Regions from separate parts of the Streptomyces pseudoechinosporeus genome, predicted to be linked through region 1. Evidence: riboswitches for the same ligand, from Rfam matches in the RefSeq annotation. Region 1 holds a riboswitch; each other region holds the start of a gene.
The links. Region 1 has a riboswitch for cobalamin ahead of ACYVO6_RS18675 (CbtB domain-containing protein). Riboswitches for the same ligand answer to the same signal wherever they lie in the genome.

Region 1 (5,447 bases):
CTCCGAACCCTCCGACGGCTTGCGGGCCCAGGTCCGTGCGTTCCGCTCCTGGCAGGTGTGGCTGACCCTGGCGGCCACCGCGCTCAGCTACGGCGGGATGTTCGGCGCGTTCAGCTACATCGCCTACACGTTCACTGAGGTCGGGGGCTTTCGTTCCTCGGATGTCGCCTGGCTGCTGATGGTGTACGGAGTCGGCCTGGTCGTCGGGAACGTGATCGGCGGGCGGGCCGCCGACCGCGACCGTGACCGCGCCCTGGTCCTCGCCCTGCTCGGACTCACCATCACCCTGGCCATGTTCGGGCTGTTGGCGGGCAGCGCCACGGCGTCGGTGATCCTGGTGTTCCTGATGGGGGTGTTCGGGTTCGCCAGCGTGCCCGGCATGATCACCCGCGTCACCGACTTCGCCCACGGAGCGGCACTGGCCGCCAGCGCCAACGTCTCCGCGTCCAACATCGGCAACGCCCTCGGCGCCTGGCTCGGAGGCCTGGCCATCAGCGCGGGCCTCGGCTACACCGCACCGCTCTACGTCGGCGCCGGTATCGCCCTGACCTCCGTCATCGTCATGGCCGTCGCCGTGAACCTGGTCAGGCAACCGGCCACACGGGAGACCGCCGGCCGCTGAACCGCCCGCCCGCATGTGACGCCACCGGCCACCGTGTGACGTCACCGGGTTTGGCGTGACGGCGTCCGGCTACCCGTACAGCGTGTCAGCGACAGATCAGCAGGAACTCGTCCGTTTCCTCGAGGACCGGTTCGCCTGTGCGCAGGCGTGTACCGAGTGCGCGCGGGTGTGTGCGCTGCGCGCGAGTCTCGCCGATCTCGACGGTCCCGAAGATCAGCAGGAGTTGCGGCGCAAGAGCATCATGTGCGCGGAGGTCTGCGACGCGACCTGCCGCGTGCTGGCCGAACAGACCTGGCAGGACGAGGCGGCGACGCGTGCCCAGGTCGAGTGGTGCCGCGGCGTTTGCCTGGAGACCGCGCACGTCTTCGACCGGAACCCCGGCGCCGAGGAGGGCGCGCTGGCATGCCGGGACTGTGCGCGCGCCTGCACGGAGTTCCTCGCCCTGCTGAGGTGACGGGCCTGCTGGGGTGACGGTCCTGCCGGGATGTCGGCCGCCCTGAGGTGGCGAGCAGCCGCCCAAGCCTCAGCCCGTCAGTCCCCGAGCACCCGACCCACCCGTACGTTCCAGCGTCCGGCCCGCCCGCTGAGCTCCGTCGCGGTCAGCGGTGGTACGTCGATCCGCCAGAACGCCGGCTCGGGAGCACTGAGCGCCCGTACCACCACGGCCCGTACGATCTCCGGCTCCACGACGGCGAGGGTCCGGCCCGAGAACTGCCCTGCCGAATCGAGCCACTTGGCGACCCGGTCGCACAACTCGCGTACGGACTCGCCGCCGTGCGGGGCGCAGGACGGATCCGCCAGCCAGCGCGCGACCGCCTCCGGCTCCTCGGCGCTCACCTGGGCCAGGCTCGCGCCGCGCCAGCGGCCCACGTCCAGTCCCGCCAACTCGGGCTCGTCCGCGGCGTCGAGACCGAGCGCGCCGGCCGTCTCGCGGCAGCGCACGCCGGGGGAGACCAGGGCCTGGTCCGGAGCGGGCAGCGAACCCGCGGCCGCCTCCGCGAGCCGCAGCCCGGCGGCGTCGAGGGGGCATCCGTCGTCGAAACGCGCCTCCCGCAACGCGGCACTGATCGCTGGTGAGATCAACATCACTCGGCTGGTCATCGGCCCACTTTCACGCTCAACACCTGATCAACCCCCTTGCCCATACCGGGAATTGGCGCGTGACCAGGGCAACGGCGCACTCTCCGGCACCCCGTGCGCCCTTGGCCGCCTCCCCGCTTCGCGGTACGGTCACGTCGATATTGACGACGGTTCGACGGAAGCCGGTGAGAATCCGGCACGGTCGCGCCACTGTAAGCCCGTAGCGACCGCCTCCCACCAGGGGCGGTGCAGTCCGGGCAAGTCAGACCCGTGGCCGTCGTCCTGTGCACCACCGAGATGGGACGCGAGTTCCCCAGGAGGTTCTGCCATGGCCCAGTCCGTCGCTCAGCCGACCGTGACCAACCCCGCCGCACCGGCCGCCGTGCCGGCCAAGCTGCCGATCGGCGCGATCGTCCCCTGGGCGGTCTTCTTCGGCATCCTGATGCTGGTCCTGCTCTACTTCGTCGGCGCCGAGCAGGGCGCCACCTCCGTGGTCTCCGGTGAAGGCGTGCACGAGTGGGTGCACGACGCCCGCCACCTCCTCGGCTTCCCCTGCCACTGACGGCGACGAGGAAGCGTACGAGCACATGGACTCAGCAACCGTCAGAAACCTCCTGGTGCGCGGCATGCTCGCGGGACTCGCCGCGGGTCTGCTCGCCCTGGTCGTCGCCTACTTCCTCGGCGAACCACGCGTCGACGAGGCCATCGCCTTCGAGGAGGCCCACGCCCACGAGCACGGCGGCGAGGAACTCGTCAGCCGCACCATGCAGTCCACCGCCGGCCTGAGCACCGGCGTCCTCATCTACGGCGTCGCGTTCGGTGGCATCGCCGCCCTCGCGTACTGCTTCGCACTCGGCAGGATCGGTCGCTTCGGACCGCGCGCGAGCGCGCTGATGCTGTCGACCGCGGGCCTGCTCGCGGTCTACGTCGTCCCGTTCCTCAAGTACCCCGCCAACCCACCCGCCGTCGGCAACCCCGACACCCTCAACCAGCGGACCACGCTGTACTTCCTGATGGTCGTACTCAGCGTGCTGCTGACCGTCGGCACGGTGATCCTCGGCAAGCGCCTCGCACCACGCCTGGGCAACTGGAACGCCACCCTCTCCGCGGGAGCCTTCTTCATCCTCGTCGTCGGCCTGGCCTACGCGCTCCTGCCGTCCTTCAACGACGTCCCGGAAGGCTTCCCCGGCACCCTGCTGTGGCAGTACCGGCTGGCCGCCCTCGCCATCCAGGTGACCTTGTGGACCGCGTACGGCCTGGTCTTCGGGTACCTCGCGGAGCGCGTGCTGGCTCCGCGTACGGCTGCCGCCCAGCGGGGGAGCGCCACACAGGCAACTCCCGTACCACACTGAGCAGTTGAGCCAAGAGATGGGCCCCCGGACAACCGGGGGCCTTTCCTTGCGCCACCCACGTGTCACCCACTCCTGCGTGTTCCCAATTTCTGCAACACGTTCTACGGTGTGCGCCGTCAGGACCGGGCGGCCGGAGCAGCAGGCCAGTGGGAGCCCCGTGGGAGCCAGGAGGCGCCGTGCATCTCGAATACACGCCGGAGCAGCAGGAGTTGCGCACCGAACTGCGCGCCTACTTCACCGAGTTGGTGCCGGAGAACGTCCACGCCCGGTACGCAGACCCGGCGGCGCAGAAGCGGTTCTACCGCGAGACCATCCGCCGGCTCGGCTCCGACGGCTGGCTCGGGGTGGGCTGGCCGGAGGAGTACGGCGGGCGCGGGCTGAGCCCGATGGAGCAGTTCATCTTCTTCGACGAGGCCGCCCAGGCTGGCGTACCCCTGCCGCTGATGGCGCTGAACACGGTCGGGCCGACGATCATGCAGTTCGGCACCGAGGAGCAGAAGGCGTACTTCCTGCCGAAGATCCTCTCCGGCGAGATCGACTTCGCGATCGGCTACAGCGAGCCCGACGCGGGCACGGACCTGGCCGCGCTCAAGACCAGGGCCGTACGGGACGGTGACGAGTACATCGTCAACGGCCAGAAGATCTGGACGACCAACGGCGACACCGCCGACTGGGTGTGGCTGGCCGTCCGTACCGACCCCGACGCCCCACCGCACAAGGGCATCACCATGCTCCTCGTGCCGACCTCCGACCCCGGCTACTCCTGCACCCTCATCAACACCCTCGCCTCGCACGACACCACCGCGAGCTATTACGAGAACATCCGCGTCCCCGTCTCCCGCCGCGTCGGCGAGGAGAACAAGGGCTGGCGGCTGATCACCAACCAGCTCAACCACGAGCGCGTCACACTCGCCGCGCACGGCACCATGGCCATCCGCGCCCTGCACGACGTACAGCGCTGGGCGATGGAGACCAAGCTCGCCGACGGCCGCCGCGTCGTCGACCTCCCCTGGGTACGCCGCCGCCTCGCCCAGACCCACACCAAGCTCGACGCGATGAAGCTCCTCAACTGGCAGATGGTGAACGCCGTCCAGGAGGGCACCCTCACCCCGCAGGACGCCTCCGCCGTGAAGGTGTACGGCTCCGAGGCGCGCCGGGACGCGTACGCCTGGCTCATGGAGATCGTCGCGGCGGCGGGCGTCCTCAAGGAGGGCTCGGCGGGCGCGGTGCTCCACGGCGAGCTGGAGCGCGGCTACCGCTCGGCCGTGATCTTCACCTTCGGCGGCGGGAACAACGAGATCCAGCGCGAGATCATCTCGTGGATCGGTCTGGGGATGCCGCGGGTACGGCGTTAGCCCTGTCAGCTGCCCAGCATCTTGAGGGTCTGGCGGTGCCAGACAAGCGGATTGCGGTCGTCGTCGGACATCATGGCGAGCACGCGCAGCACGATGATGTCGTGATCGCCGGCCGGATAGCTGTGCTCGACGGTGCACTCCAGCCAGACCGGCGCGCCTTCGAGGAACATCGCGCCGGATGCCGCTTCCACCGTGCCGAGGCCGGCGAAACGGCCCGCCTTGCTGCGGGAGGCGAGTTGCCGGGCCTTGTCGCTGTGGCCCTCGCCCAGGACGGAGATCCCGATCGTCTGCGCGCGAGACAGCACCGGCCAGGTCGTCGAGCTGTGCTGGGCGGCGAAGGAGACCATGGGCGGGTTGTAGGAGACACCGACGGCGAACGACGAAACGATCATGACCGTCGGGTCGCCGTTGATGCGCGCCGAGAGCGCTGCGACTCCTGAGGGGAATCCGGAGAATGCCCTCTTCATCTCGTCGGGATCCGAGGTGAAGCCTTCCATTGCCGTCCCTTCCACGGCCGTCATCGTGCGGTCCTCGTCTTCGCGGCGTCGAGCACGATCCGACTCCACCGCTCGGCCCAGCGGGCGAGTGAGTCATCCGTCGTGTAGGTGGAGTCGAGCTGGTAGAGACCCTGCGCGGGGCAGGTCGCACCGAGTTCGACGAGCACTGGTTTGAGGGTGAGTTCGGGGGCGAGTGCGTGCGCGGGGCCCGCACCGAGCATGAGGGGCAGTGCCACCTGGCCCGCGAGGCCGGTCGCCGTGGGGAACTGGTCGAGGAAGACCTTGAGCAGGCCCGTGTACGTGCCCTTGTAGGTGGGCGATGCCGCGATCACGATGTCGGCGGACCGCACCCGCTCGACGGTCGCGGTGACGTCCGGGTCGCCCCAGCCGAGCAGGCCGACCCCGAGTTCGACGACTTCCACGACCTCGCAGTCGAGCCCGAGGGCCGCGGCGAGGCGTTCGGCGGCATCGCGGGTGCGCGAGCCGGCCTTGGGGTTTCCGACGACGGCGACAGCCTTCATCAGGTGACTCCTGTGGGTAG
Region 2 (5,447 bases), on a different contig from region 1:
GAGTCGCCGTATGTCAGAAACATCCGAGGCGCCAAGAGCGTCTGAAGTGAAACCACCGGTGGTGACGCCGGTCCGCGTGGTGATCGCCCTCTGCCTGTTCGCGCCGTTCGTGGCGATGCTCTGGGTGGGCTCCTACGCGAAGGTCGACCCGGCCTTCATCGGCATCCCGTTCTTCTACTGGTACCAGATGCTGTGGGTGCTCATCTCCACGGCGCTCACGATGATCGCGTACCAGCTGTGGCAGCGTGACCAGCGCGCCCGCAAGGCCGACCGGTCCCAGGACTCCCAGGGCGGGGGTGCGTCGGCATGAACGACGGCGTGAACGGCGTCGCACTCGCCGTCTTCATCTTCTTCTTCCTGGCCGTCACGGTCATGGGCTTCCTGGCCTCGCGCTGGCGCAGAGCCGAGAACGAGAACAGCCTCGACGAATGGGGCCTGGGCGGGCGGTCGTTCGGCACCTGGGTCACCTGGTTCCTGCTCGGCGGCGACCTCTACACGGCGTACACCTTCGTGGCGGTCCCGGCGGCGATCTACGCGGCGGGCGCGGCCGGCTTCTTCGCCGTGCCCTACACGATCCTCATCTACCCCCTGATCTTCACCTTCCTGCCGCGGCTCTGGTCGGTGTCGCACAAGCACGGCTACGTGACGACCTCGGACTTCGTACGCGGACGGTTCGGCTCGAAGAGCCTGTCGCTGGCGGTGGCCGTGACCGGCATCCTCGCCACGATGCCGTACATCGCGCTCCAACTGGTCGGCATCCAGGCGGTCCTTGACGTGATGGGCGTCGGCGGCGGCGAGAACACGAACTGGTTCATCAAGGACCTGCCGCTGCTCATCGCCTTCGGCGTGCTGGCCGCGTACACGTACTCGTCGGGACTTCGCGCCCCCGCGCTGATCGCGTTCGTGAAGGACACCCTGATCTACATCGTGATCGCGGTGGCCATCATCTACATCCCGATCAAGCTGGGCGGGTTCGACGAGATCTTCGCCGCGGCGGACAAGAAGTACACGGAGGCCGGCGCGGGCGGACTGATCCCGGCTCCGGCGGGCCAATGGACGTACGCCACCCTGGCATTCGGCTCGGCGCTGGCGCTCTTCATGTACCCCCACTCGATCACGGCGACGCTGTCCTCGCGCAGCCGCGAGGTGATCCGCCGCAACACGACGATCCTGCCGCTGTACTCCCTCATGCTCGGCATGCTGGCGCTGCTCGGCTTCATGGCCATCGCGGCCGGAGTCACCGTCGACAACGGCCAGTTGGCGATCCCGCAGCTGTTCGAGAACATGTTCCCCGACTGGTTCGCGGGCGTGGCCTTCGCGGCGATCGGCATCGGTGCCCTCGTCCCCGCGGCCATCATGTCCATCGCGGCGGCGAACCTCTTCACCCGCAACATCTACAAGGACTTCATCAAGCCCGATGCGACTCCGGCCCAGGAGACCAAGGTCTCCAAGCTGGTCTCGCTGCTGGTGAAGGTGGGCGCGCTGGCCTTCGTCCTGACCATGGACAAGACGGTCGCGATCAACTTCCAGCTCCTGGGCGGCATCTGGATCCTGCAGACCTTCCCGGCCCTGGTCGGCGGCCTGTTCACCCGATGGTTCCACCGCTGGGCACTGCTCGCGGGCTGGGCGGTCGGCATGGTGTACGGGACGGTGGCCGCGTACGGGGTCGCCTCGCCGACCCAGAAGCACTTCGGCGGCTCCAACGCGGAGATTCCGGGGCTCGGGGAGATGGGCTACATCGGTCTGACGGCGTTCGTGCTGAACGTGGTGGTGACGGTGGTGCTGACCTTCGTGCTGAAGGCGGCGAAGGCGCCGGACGGCATCGACGAGACGTCTCCGGGGGACTACACGGCGGACGCGGGGGATGAGGGAGTGCAGGTGGAGCTGCCTCCGGCTACGGCTGGGGCCGGGCACTAGGCGCCGGGGCCGCCAGGGGGAGTTCGCCACCCCCTGGCGGCCCAGCTGGTCACGGCTACGCTGGCCGCTGTGACCCTTCGCTCACCGATCGTCCTCGACAGTGACCCCGGCATCGACGACGCCCTGGCTCTGCAGTACCTGCTCGGTACAGGGCTGTGGGACCTGAAGGCCTACACCTCCGTGGGCGGCAACCTCCCCGCCGAGCAGACCTACCTCAACGCCCGGGCCCTGGCCCGAGCAATGCGCATCGACGCCGACATACCGGTCCACCGGGGCGCGGGCCGCCCCCTGACCCGCCTCCCGTACACGTCCGCGTCCGCCTTCCACGGCAAGGCGGGCCTCGGCAACGAGACACTGCCCGACTCCACGGCCGCCCACCTGCCGGAATCCTCCGCGCAGGCCCTGCTCCGGCTCTCCCGCGAGTACGAGGGAGAGCTCACCGTGTGCGCCACGGGCCCGCTCACCAACGTGGCGATCGCGCTCCTGGAGGACCCGGCGTTCGCCCACCGCGTCAAGAAGTTCGTGTTCATGGGCGGTGCCGCGCAGGTGCCCGGGAACATCACGCCGGTCGCCGAGTTCAACATCTGGGCCGACCCGGACGCCGCCGAGGTGGTCGTCTCCTCCGGGATCCCGTTCACGATGGTCGACTTGGACGCCTCGCACCGCTGCCTGCTCGGTTCCGCCGACCTGGCCGTCCTGGAGGCGGCGGGCACGGGCACGGCGCTCGCCGTCCGGCTGCTACGGGTGTACATGGACGCGTACCGCCGCCACGGCGGGGGCGACGCCTGCCCGTTGCACGATCCGCTCGCGGTGGGGGTGTGCGCGGACGAGTCGTTCATCACCGCCGCGGAGGGCGCCGTCATCGTCGAGTCCGCGAGCGAACTGACCCGCGGCAAGACCGTGTTCATCCCCTCGTCCGCACAGCGCGTCTACTACGCCGACTCCCCTGTCCTCACGGCCCGTACGGCCCTCACGGGCCGCGTGGCCCTGGGGCCGGGGCCTCGCGACTTCGTGAAGGACTTCGTGGCGACGGTGCCGCAGTGGCCGGGGGTGGGCTGAGATCCCCGTACTGAGATCCAGTACGGGGGAAAACCACAGGCCGTTGTCGTACCCCTGATGCACACTGCACCACATGGACATCTTGAACCCTCCCCCAGCTGAAGCAGGGGGATTTCTGGCTCAGGAAGCCCCACAGACCAGCGGCCTGAAAGGTCTTACTCCCTCAACACCAGCCGGGACGGAACCTGCCCGGTTTGTTGAGCAAAGCTCGGCAGTGCCGTCTTGGTTCTCGATCGGCACGGTGTGCGCGCTTGGCTCTCGCAACGCACGACAGGCAGGCTACCCGATCGCGTGGCGGTCTTTCGCCCTGGAGGCGAAACCCCGTCCCCTGCCCTACTCCGCAGGAGTTCGATTCCTCCCCCGCCTGAAGGCGGGGCATCCTCGAAGGAGACCAGGTGATCAGGCGGGCAACCCCGGAGGAGTACGAGACCCTCGGCGAGATCACCGCACAGGCCTATCTCGGGGACGGCCTGCTCGACTTCGGAGAGAGCGACGAGTACCTGGGCGAGCTGCGGGACGTCGCCAAGCGGGCCGCCGCGGCCGAGGTGCTGGTCGCCGTCGAGCACGACCGCGTGCTGGGCGGCGTGACCTTCGTACCGTCCGGCGGACCGATGGCCGACATCGCGGAACCCGGTGAGGCCGAGATACGGATGCTCGCCGTCGCCCCGGAGGCCCGTGGCCGGGGTGTCGGAGAGGCGCTCGTACGCGCCTGCGTCGACCGCGCACGGCCCACCGAAGGCTGCGTACGCATCGTCCTGTCGACCCAGCGCACCATGCACTCAGCCCACCGCATCTACGAACGCGTTGGCTTCACCCGCACTCCGGAACGCGACTGGAACCCGATCCCGCACCTCGACGACATCACTCTGCTCACCTATGAGCTGACACTCTGACACCCTCCAAAGCCGACGCTCGACACAACATGTGGTGTGCGCTTCCCAAGCCCAACACAAGATGTATGCTCATGCTCGCTGTCGCCGCAGGGGAATCCGGTGCGAATCCGGAACTGTCCCGCAACGGTGTACTTGTGCATGTCTGTCCCTGGGATGGGCCGTGCGCGAGCGTCAGTCCGAGGACCTGCCGACAGCGTGCCCAGGCCAATCCGGTCCGGGCGACCATGACGTCCGGGCCTCGCGGAGTGGGCCGGTGGACGCGGCGTCCCGCTGTCGCAGAGCGCGTACGCCCGTGTGCCCCGAACCCCCTCTCCCCGCAGGCCCCTTACCGAGTGAGGGAGAGCCCCACGTGACCATCGCGCCAGCCGATCCGGTTTCAGCAGCCCTGGAGACCGGCAGTCCCGGAACTGCGCTGTTGCGGACCCTGACCGACCTCACCGCCGACCTCCCCGACACCGACCCCGGCCGGGTCGCCGCCGCCGCGTTGCGCGGCCGGTCCGCGCACGCGGACGAGGCGGAGTTGCGCGAGCTGGCCACCGAGGCGGCGGCCGGCCTCATCTCCGAGGATCCCGCCTACTCGCGGCTGGCCGCCCGCCTGTTGACCATCGGCATCCGCGCCGAGGCCGCCTCGCAAGGCGTCACGTCCTTCACCGAGTCCGTCTCGGTGGGGCACCGGGAAGGGCTCATCGCCGACCGGACCGCCGAGTTCGTACGCATCCACGCCGAGCGGCTCGACTCGCTCATCGCCCCCCAAGCCGACGACCGTTTCGGCTACTTCGGACTGCGTACGCTCCACAGCCGGTACCTCCTCCGGCACCCGATCACCCGCAAGGTCATCGAGACGCCCCAGCACTTCATGTTGCGCGTCGCCTCTGGGCTCGCCGAGGACGACAGCACCCGTTCCGTCGACGAAGTCGCCGCGCTCTACCGCCTGATGAGCCGCCTCGACTACCTGCCCTCCTCCCCCACCCTCTTCAACTCCGGTACACGGCACCCCCAGATGTCGTCCTGCTACCTCCTCGACTCCCCGAAGGACGAGCTGGACTCCATCTACGAGCGCTACCACCAGGTCGCCCGGCTCTCGAAGCACGCGGGCGGCATCGGCATCGCGTACTCCCGGATCCGTTCCCGCGGTGCGCTGATCCGCGGCACGAACGGGCACTCCAACGGCATCGTCCCGTTCCTCAAAACCCTGGACGCCTCGGTCGCCGCCGTGAACCAGGGCGGCCGGCGCAAGGGTGCCGCAGCCGTCTACCTGGAGACCTGGCACTCCGACATCGAGGAGTTCCTGGAGCTGCGCGACAACACCGGTGAGGACGCCCGGCGTACGCACAACCTGAACCTCGCGCACTGGATCCCGGACGAGTTCATGCGCCGGGTCGACGAGGACGGCCTGTGGTCCCTCTTCTCCCCCTCCGACGTGCCCGAACTGATCGACCTGTGGGGCGAGGAGTTCGACGCCGCGTACCGCAAGGCGGAGGCTGACGGCCTCGCCAGGAAGACCATCCCGGCCCGCGATCTGTACGGCCGCATGATGCGCACCCTCGCGCAGACCGGCAACGGCTGGATGACCTTCAA
Region 3 (5,447 bases), on a different contig from region 1:
CGGAGATCCGGTCGCGCAGCGCGGAATGCGCGGCGGCGCGCACCGCCATGGTGGCGCCGGTGGACCAGCCGTACAGGATGACCTGTTCGGCGCCGGAGCGCACGGCGTAGCGGATCGCCGCGTCGAGGTCGGGCCACTCGGTCTCGCCGAGGTGGCTCAGGCCGTCCGGTGGGCGGGGTGCGCCGAGGTCGCCGCGGTAGGCGAGGTCGAGGACGGGGAAGCGGAGGCGGTGCAGCAACTCCATGACGTTCATGGGGTGTTCGCGGGTGGTGCCCAGACCGTGCACGGTGATCACCCAGGGCTCGCGGGCGCCGGGCACGAACCAGGCGGGCAGCGCGCCGAGTTCGCCGGGGATGTCGACGTCGGTGTGGTCGAGGCCGAGCGCGGTGCTCGGGTCGCCGATGTGCACGTTCGGGGTGAACCACACCTTGTCACCCGGTTCCAGGGTGCCGTGGGTGACGCGTTCCAGTCGGCGTACGACCGTGTCGGCGGGGTGCGGGGCGGCCTGAAGGACCGTACCGATGACGGCGTGGCTCCCGTTGCCGCTCAGGCCGTACATGCCTGGTCGCAGGGAGGCGAGGGCGCGGGTGAGCGTGATCTGCCCGGCGGCCGTGGCGTGCACGGTGAGCCGGGGTTCGGTGGGCAGCGGTCTGTCCGGCGACGCCCTCAGGGCGGCGTCGCTCGCGAAGCGGCCGGCCGCGACGGTGGCGGCTCCGGCGGCCAGGGCGGCGGTGACGGCCGCGGCCGTCACTTTCACGGTGCGCACGGGTCCAGTCTCCCGACGGAGTGCGCTGTCGGCCAGCCGAAGGGGCCCGTGAAAAGTACGGGCCAGGGACGGTTACGGCTGGCCGTACCCCTTCAACCGTTCCCCCACTTCCGCCACCTGCTCCGGGCTCAGCAGCGACGGCGAGTGGCCCGGAAGCGACGACGCCGTCAGCCACAGGCGGCACATCCATTCCAGCTGGGCCGTTCGGTCGTAGGCCTGGAGGAGGGTGGTGCCGTAGGTGAGGGTGCCGTGGTTCTGGAGGAGGCAGGCCGTGCGGTTCTGCAGCGCCCGGAGCATGTTCTCGGCCAACTTTTCCGTGCCGTAGGTCGCGTAGGGGGCGACGCGGACCGGGCCGCCGAGCGCGGCGGCCATGTAGTGGATGAGCGGCAGCTCCGGGACGAGCGTGGAGACGGCCGTGGCGTGCACGGCGTGCGTGTGGACGACGGCGCGGGCGTCGGTGGCGCGGTAGACCGCCAGATGCATGGGCAGTTCGCTGGTCGGAACGAGTGAACCGAGCACCTGTCGGCCGTCGAGACCGACCCCGCAGACGTCCTCCGGGCGGAGTTCGTCGTACGGGACTCCGGTCGGCGTGACCAGGACGGTGTCCCCCACCCGGACCGACACATTGCCCGACGTACCGACGACCAGACCCTCGGACACCGTCCGGCGGGCCGTCGCCACAAGCTCGCGCCAGGCCCGTTCCGTCGCGTCCCGCGCGCCCTGCCCCGCCACGTCCCGCCCGTCGCTCGCGTCCCACCGCTGTTCAGCCATGCCGCGATCCTGCCAGCCACGTACACCGACCCGGCGCGGGCGAGGGCACTTTAGGGCGGAACACGCACCTCCGAAAGGGCGCATATACGAACAGAACGCCCGCCCGGAGCAATTGGCCGACGAGCGACGGAGTTTCGCGGTTCTTCCCATACCCTCAGGGAGATTTGTCGTGCACGCCGCCATTCCGGGGGGAACTGTGGCCCGTGATCGCAAACCGTCCCGAAGTCGCCAACTGTCCCGTAGTCGCCATGCCCGCTTCGCCGTGCTCTCCGTGGCGACACTGACCATCGGCACCACCGCCCTCGTCGAGATGCCGGTCTCGGCAGCCGCCAAGCCCAAGGGGCACGACGTCTCCTCGCACCAGAAGAGCGTCAACTGGTCGAAGGCGAAGAGCAAAGGCGCCAGGTTCGTCTATGTGAAGGCGACCGAGTCCCACACGTACCGCAATCCCTATTACGGCCAGCAGTACCACGGCGCGCGCAACGCGGGCCTGGTCCGCGGGGCGTACCACTTCGCACTGCCGCACAAGTCGTCGGGCAAGACCCAGGCGGCGTACTTCGTACGCAACGGAGGCGACTGGCGAGCGGACGGCTGGACGCTGCCGCCCGCGCTCGACATCGAGTACAACCCGTACGGCAAGAAGAAGTGCTACGGCCTGAGCAAGGCCAAGATGGTCGGCTGGATCAAGTCGTTCAGCAACGAGGTGAAGCGGCAGACCGGCCGTCGCCCGGTGATCTACACCACCACGCACTGGTGGAAGAACTGCACCGGCAACAGCTCCGCGTTCGCCTCGAACCACGCGCTCTGGCTGGCCCGCTACAGCTCGTCGGCGGGGTCGCTGCCGGCGGGCTGGAGGACATGGACGTTCTGGCAGTACGACAACGGCGGGAGCCTGCCGGGTGACCAGAATCTCTTCAACGGGTCCATGAGCCGGCTCAAGAAGTTCGCGAAGGGCTAGAAGCAAGGGCTAGCGGAGCCCAGCACTCCGCATCAGTTCGACTCCCGCGCCGCCCCTCCGGTACACCCGGAGGGGCGGCGCCCCGTTTCGGTACACCTCACTGTCCTGTCAAGTTCATCTTCCGTTCATCCAGGTTGCCTACGGTCCACAAGCCGCTGACGTCCGATAGAAGACCGGGTAAATGGAGAACTTCTCGCTGATCCTCGCGATAGTGGTGGTCACTGCCCTCGCGTTCGATTTCACGAACGGTTTCCACGACACCGCCAACGCGATGGCCACCACCATCTCGACCGGCGCCATGCGGCCCAAGGCCGCGGTGGCCATGTCCGCCGTACTCAACCTCGTCGGCGCGTTCCTCTCCGTGGAGGTCGCCAACACGATCTCCAAGGGTCTGGTCAACGAAGAGGGCATACAACCCGAGGTGATCTTCGCCGCGCTCGTCGGCGCCATCCTCTGGAACCTGCTGACCTGGCTCGTCGGCCTGCCGTCCAGTTCCTCGCACGCCCTCATGGGCGGCCTGATCGGCGCCACCATCGCCTCGGCCGGCGTCGGCGCGGTGCACGGCGACGTCCTCGTCACCAAGGTGCTGATCCCCGCGATCGCCGCCCCGCTGGTCGCGGGCCTCGCCGCGATGCTCGCCTCCCGGCTGACGTACAAGCTCGGCAGGAACGCGAACGGCGAAGCCGCCAAGAAGGGCTACCGCACGGGTCAGATCGCCTCCGCAGGACTCGTCTCACTGGCTCACGGCACCAACGACGCGCAGAAGACCATGGGCATCATCACTCTCGCCCTGGTCGCCGGCGGCGCCGTCGCCCCCGACTCGGACCCGCCGGTCTGGGTCATCCTCTCCGCCGGTCTCGCGATCGCGCTCGGCACGTACCTGGGCGGCTGGCGCATCATCCGCACGATGGGCAAGGGCCTGACCGACCTCCAGCCGCAGCAGGGCTTCGCCGCCCAGACCAGCGCGGCCACCGTCATCCTGGCCTCCTCGCACCTCGGCTTCTCCCTGTCCACCACGCACTCGGTCTCCGGCTCGGTGATGGGCGCGGGTCTCGGCCGCAAGGGCGGTGTGGTCCGCTGGTCCACCGCCACCCGGATGTTCGTCGCCTGGGGCCTGACGCTGCCGGCCGCGGCTCTGGTCGCCGCGATCGCGGAGTACGTGACCTCCTTCGGTATCTGGGGCACCGCGTTCGTCGCCGTCTTCCTGGTCGCGTCCAGCGCCGCGATCTGGGTGGTCTCCCGCCGCCAGGTGATCGACCACACGAACGTCAACGAGGTCGAGGAGCCCGCCGACGTGGTGACCACGGCCATCACCGCCGTCACCCCGCCCCCGACGGGCACCGTCGAAGAGCCGGACACCGAGCCCGCCCGTACCGCCACGGTCTAAGGAACGAACAGCATGAAGATCGATTGGGCAGCCCTCGGCTCCGTCTTCGGAGTCAGCCTCATCGTCACCGTCGCCCTCGTGGGCCTCTTCACCCTCGGCATCGCCGGCCTCTCCAAGCGCGAGTCGGCGTCCGCCCACGGCAACTCCGCGACCCTCGCGACGACCGGCGCGTACGCCTGCTTCACGGCATGCACGGCGGCGGTGGCGTACGGCATCTACCTGATCGTGGCCTGACGTCCCGCAACCCACCCGCCTGTGTGGGCCTTCGCACACTCTCCCTTCGCAGGTCAGCGGCAAGTTGACGGCTGCTGATGGGCGTGGTGGACTGCCCGAGCCAAGTACGGCGGCAGAAGAGGAAGCCGGTGTGAGTCCGGCGCGGTCCCGCCACTGTCACCGGGGAAGCAAGTCCCGGGAGCCAGGAACTCTCGCCGTCGGTCTCGTCGAACCAGGGCGCGGACACCCTGAGTGAGGACATATCGCCATGTGCGGCTGCCTGTTGCGGTTCAGTTTGCCGAGTACGAGGGTTTCGAGGGCCCCAAGGGTTCTGCCTGACGTAGCGACAGGCTGACCCCATGCGTGCCGATCGCGTTTTCGCGTACGGCGCCGCCGCCGGCCTCCTCGGTGACCAACTCCTCGGCGATCCACGCCGTGGGCATCCGGTCGCCGCGTTCGGGCGGGCCGCGGGCGCCGTGGAACGGGTGTTGTGGCGGGACCACCGCGGGTGGGGCGCGCTGCACACCGCCGTGTGCGCCGGCGGTGCCGTATCTCTTGCGGCCCTCGCCGCCACTTCCGTACGTACGTCCCGTACCGCCTCCATAGCGCTGACCGCCGCCGCCACCTGGGCCGTGGTCGGCGGGACTTCGCTCGGCCGCGAGGCCCGTGCTATCGGCGAGGCACTCGCCGCAGGAGACATCGAGACGGCCCGGGAACGGCTGCCGCACCTGTGCGGACGGGACCCCCAGGCGCTGGACGCCGACGGGATCGCCCGGGCCGTCGTCGAGTCCGTCGCCGAGAACACCTCCGACGCGGTGGTCGGCGCGCTGGTGTGGGGCGCCGCGGCAGGTGTGCCCGGGCTCGTCGGCTTCCGGGCCGTCAACACGCTGGATGCCATGGTCGGGCACAAGTCGCCCAAGTACCGGCGGTACGGCTGGGCTTCGGCACGGCTCGACGACGTGGCGGGGTGGCCGGGCGCCCGCCTGACCGCCGTGCTCGCGACCGTCGCGGGCAGCGATCCACGCGGGGCCGTACGCGCCTGGCGCGCTGACGCCGAACGGCACCCGAGCCCCAACGCCGGGCCCGTCGAGGCCTCGTTCGCGGGGGCGTTGGGAGTACGGCTGGGCGGAACGCTGTCGTACGGGGGGCGAGTTGAGCACCGGCCGGTACTCAACGGCGAGGGGCGGGCCGTGCGGGTCGACGACATCGAGCAGGCTGTGCGGCTCTCGCGGCGCGTGAGCCGGCTCGCACTCGGTGCGACCGTCGCCGGGCGGCTCGTCATGAGACGGCTCCTCACCGGTCGGCTCATCGCAAAGGGACGTACGTCATGAGTGGCGGCGGGCTGCTCGTCG

Region 2: it holds a riboswitch for cobalamin, as region 1 does, so the genes downstream of both, ACYVO6_RS43405 (ribonucleoside-diphosphate reductase subunit alpha) here and ACYVO6_RS18675 (CbtB domain-containing protein) in region 1, are expected to answer to the same signal.
Region 3: it holds a riboswitch for cobalamin, as region 1 does, so the genes downstream of both, ACYVO6_RS11715 (cobalamin biosynthesis protein) here and ACYVO6_RS18675 (CbtB domain-containing protein) in region 1, are expected to answer to the same signal.

The regions. Positions count from the first base shown of each region.
Region 1 is NZ_BAAGPS010000012.1:229,435-234,881, reverse strand. Features, by position in the region: partial or broken gene ACYVO6_RS18690 (MFS transporter) at 1-622, shown strand, start outside; gene ACYVO6_RS18685 (ferredoxin) at 705-1,076, shown strand; gene ACYVO6_RS18680 (histidine phosphatase family protein) at 1,154-1,723, opposite strand; cobalamin riboswitch at 1,834-1,994, shown strand; gene ACYVO6_RS18675 (CbtB domain-containing protein) at 2,031-2,264, shown strand; gene ACYVO6_RS18670 (CbtA family protein) at 2,290-3,054, shown strand; gene ACYVO6_RS18665 (acyl-CoA dehydrogenase family protein) at 3,231-4,409, shown strand; gene ACYVO6_RS18660 (flavin reductase family protein) at 4,415-4,930, opposite strand; gene ACYVO6_RS18655 (NAD(P)H-dependent oxidoreductase) at 4,927-5,427, opposite strand; gene ACYVO6_RS18650 (MFS transporter) at 5,427-5,447, opposite strand, start outside.
Region 2 is NZ_BAAGPS010000078.1:78,613-84,059, forward strand. Features, by position in the region: gene ACYVO6_RS43385 (DUF3311 domain-containing protein) at 11-310, shown strand; gene mctP (monocarboxylate uptake permease MctP) at 307-1,917, shown strand; gene ACYVO6_RS43395 (nucleoside hydrolase) at 1,987-2,976, shown strand; gene ACYVO6_RS43400 (GNAT family N-acetyltransferase) at 3,372-3,869, shown strand; cobalamin riboswitch at 3,935-4,075, shown strand; gene ACYVO6_RS43405 (ribonucleoside-diphosphate reductase subunit alpha) at 4,219-5,447, shown strand, end outside.
Region 3 is NZ_BAAGPS010000009.1:34,137-39,583, forward strand. Features, by position in the region: gene ACYVO6_RS11690 (alpha/beta hydrolase family protein) at 1-766, opposite strand, end outside; gene ACYVO6_RS11695 (class II aldolase/adducin family protein) at 839-1,537, opposite strand; gene ACYVO6_RS11700 (lysozyme) at 1,734-2,495, shown strand; gene ACYVO6_RS11705 (inorganic phosphate transporter) at 2,677-3,882, shown strand; gene ACYVO6_RS11710 (hypothetical protein) at 3,895-4,116, shown strand; cobalamin riboswitch at 4,187-4,329, shown strand; gene ACYVO6_RS11715 (cobalamin biosynthesis protein) at 4,455-5,426, shown strand; gene ACYVO6_RS11720 (cobyric acid synthase) at 5,423-5,447, shown strand, end outside.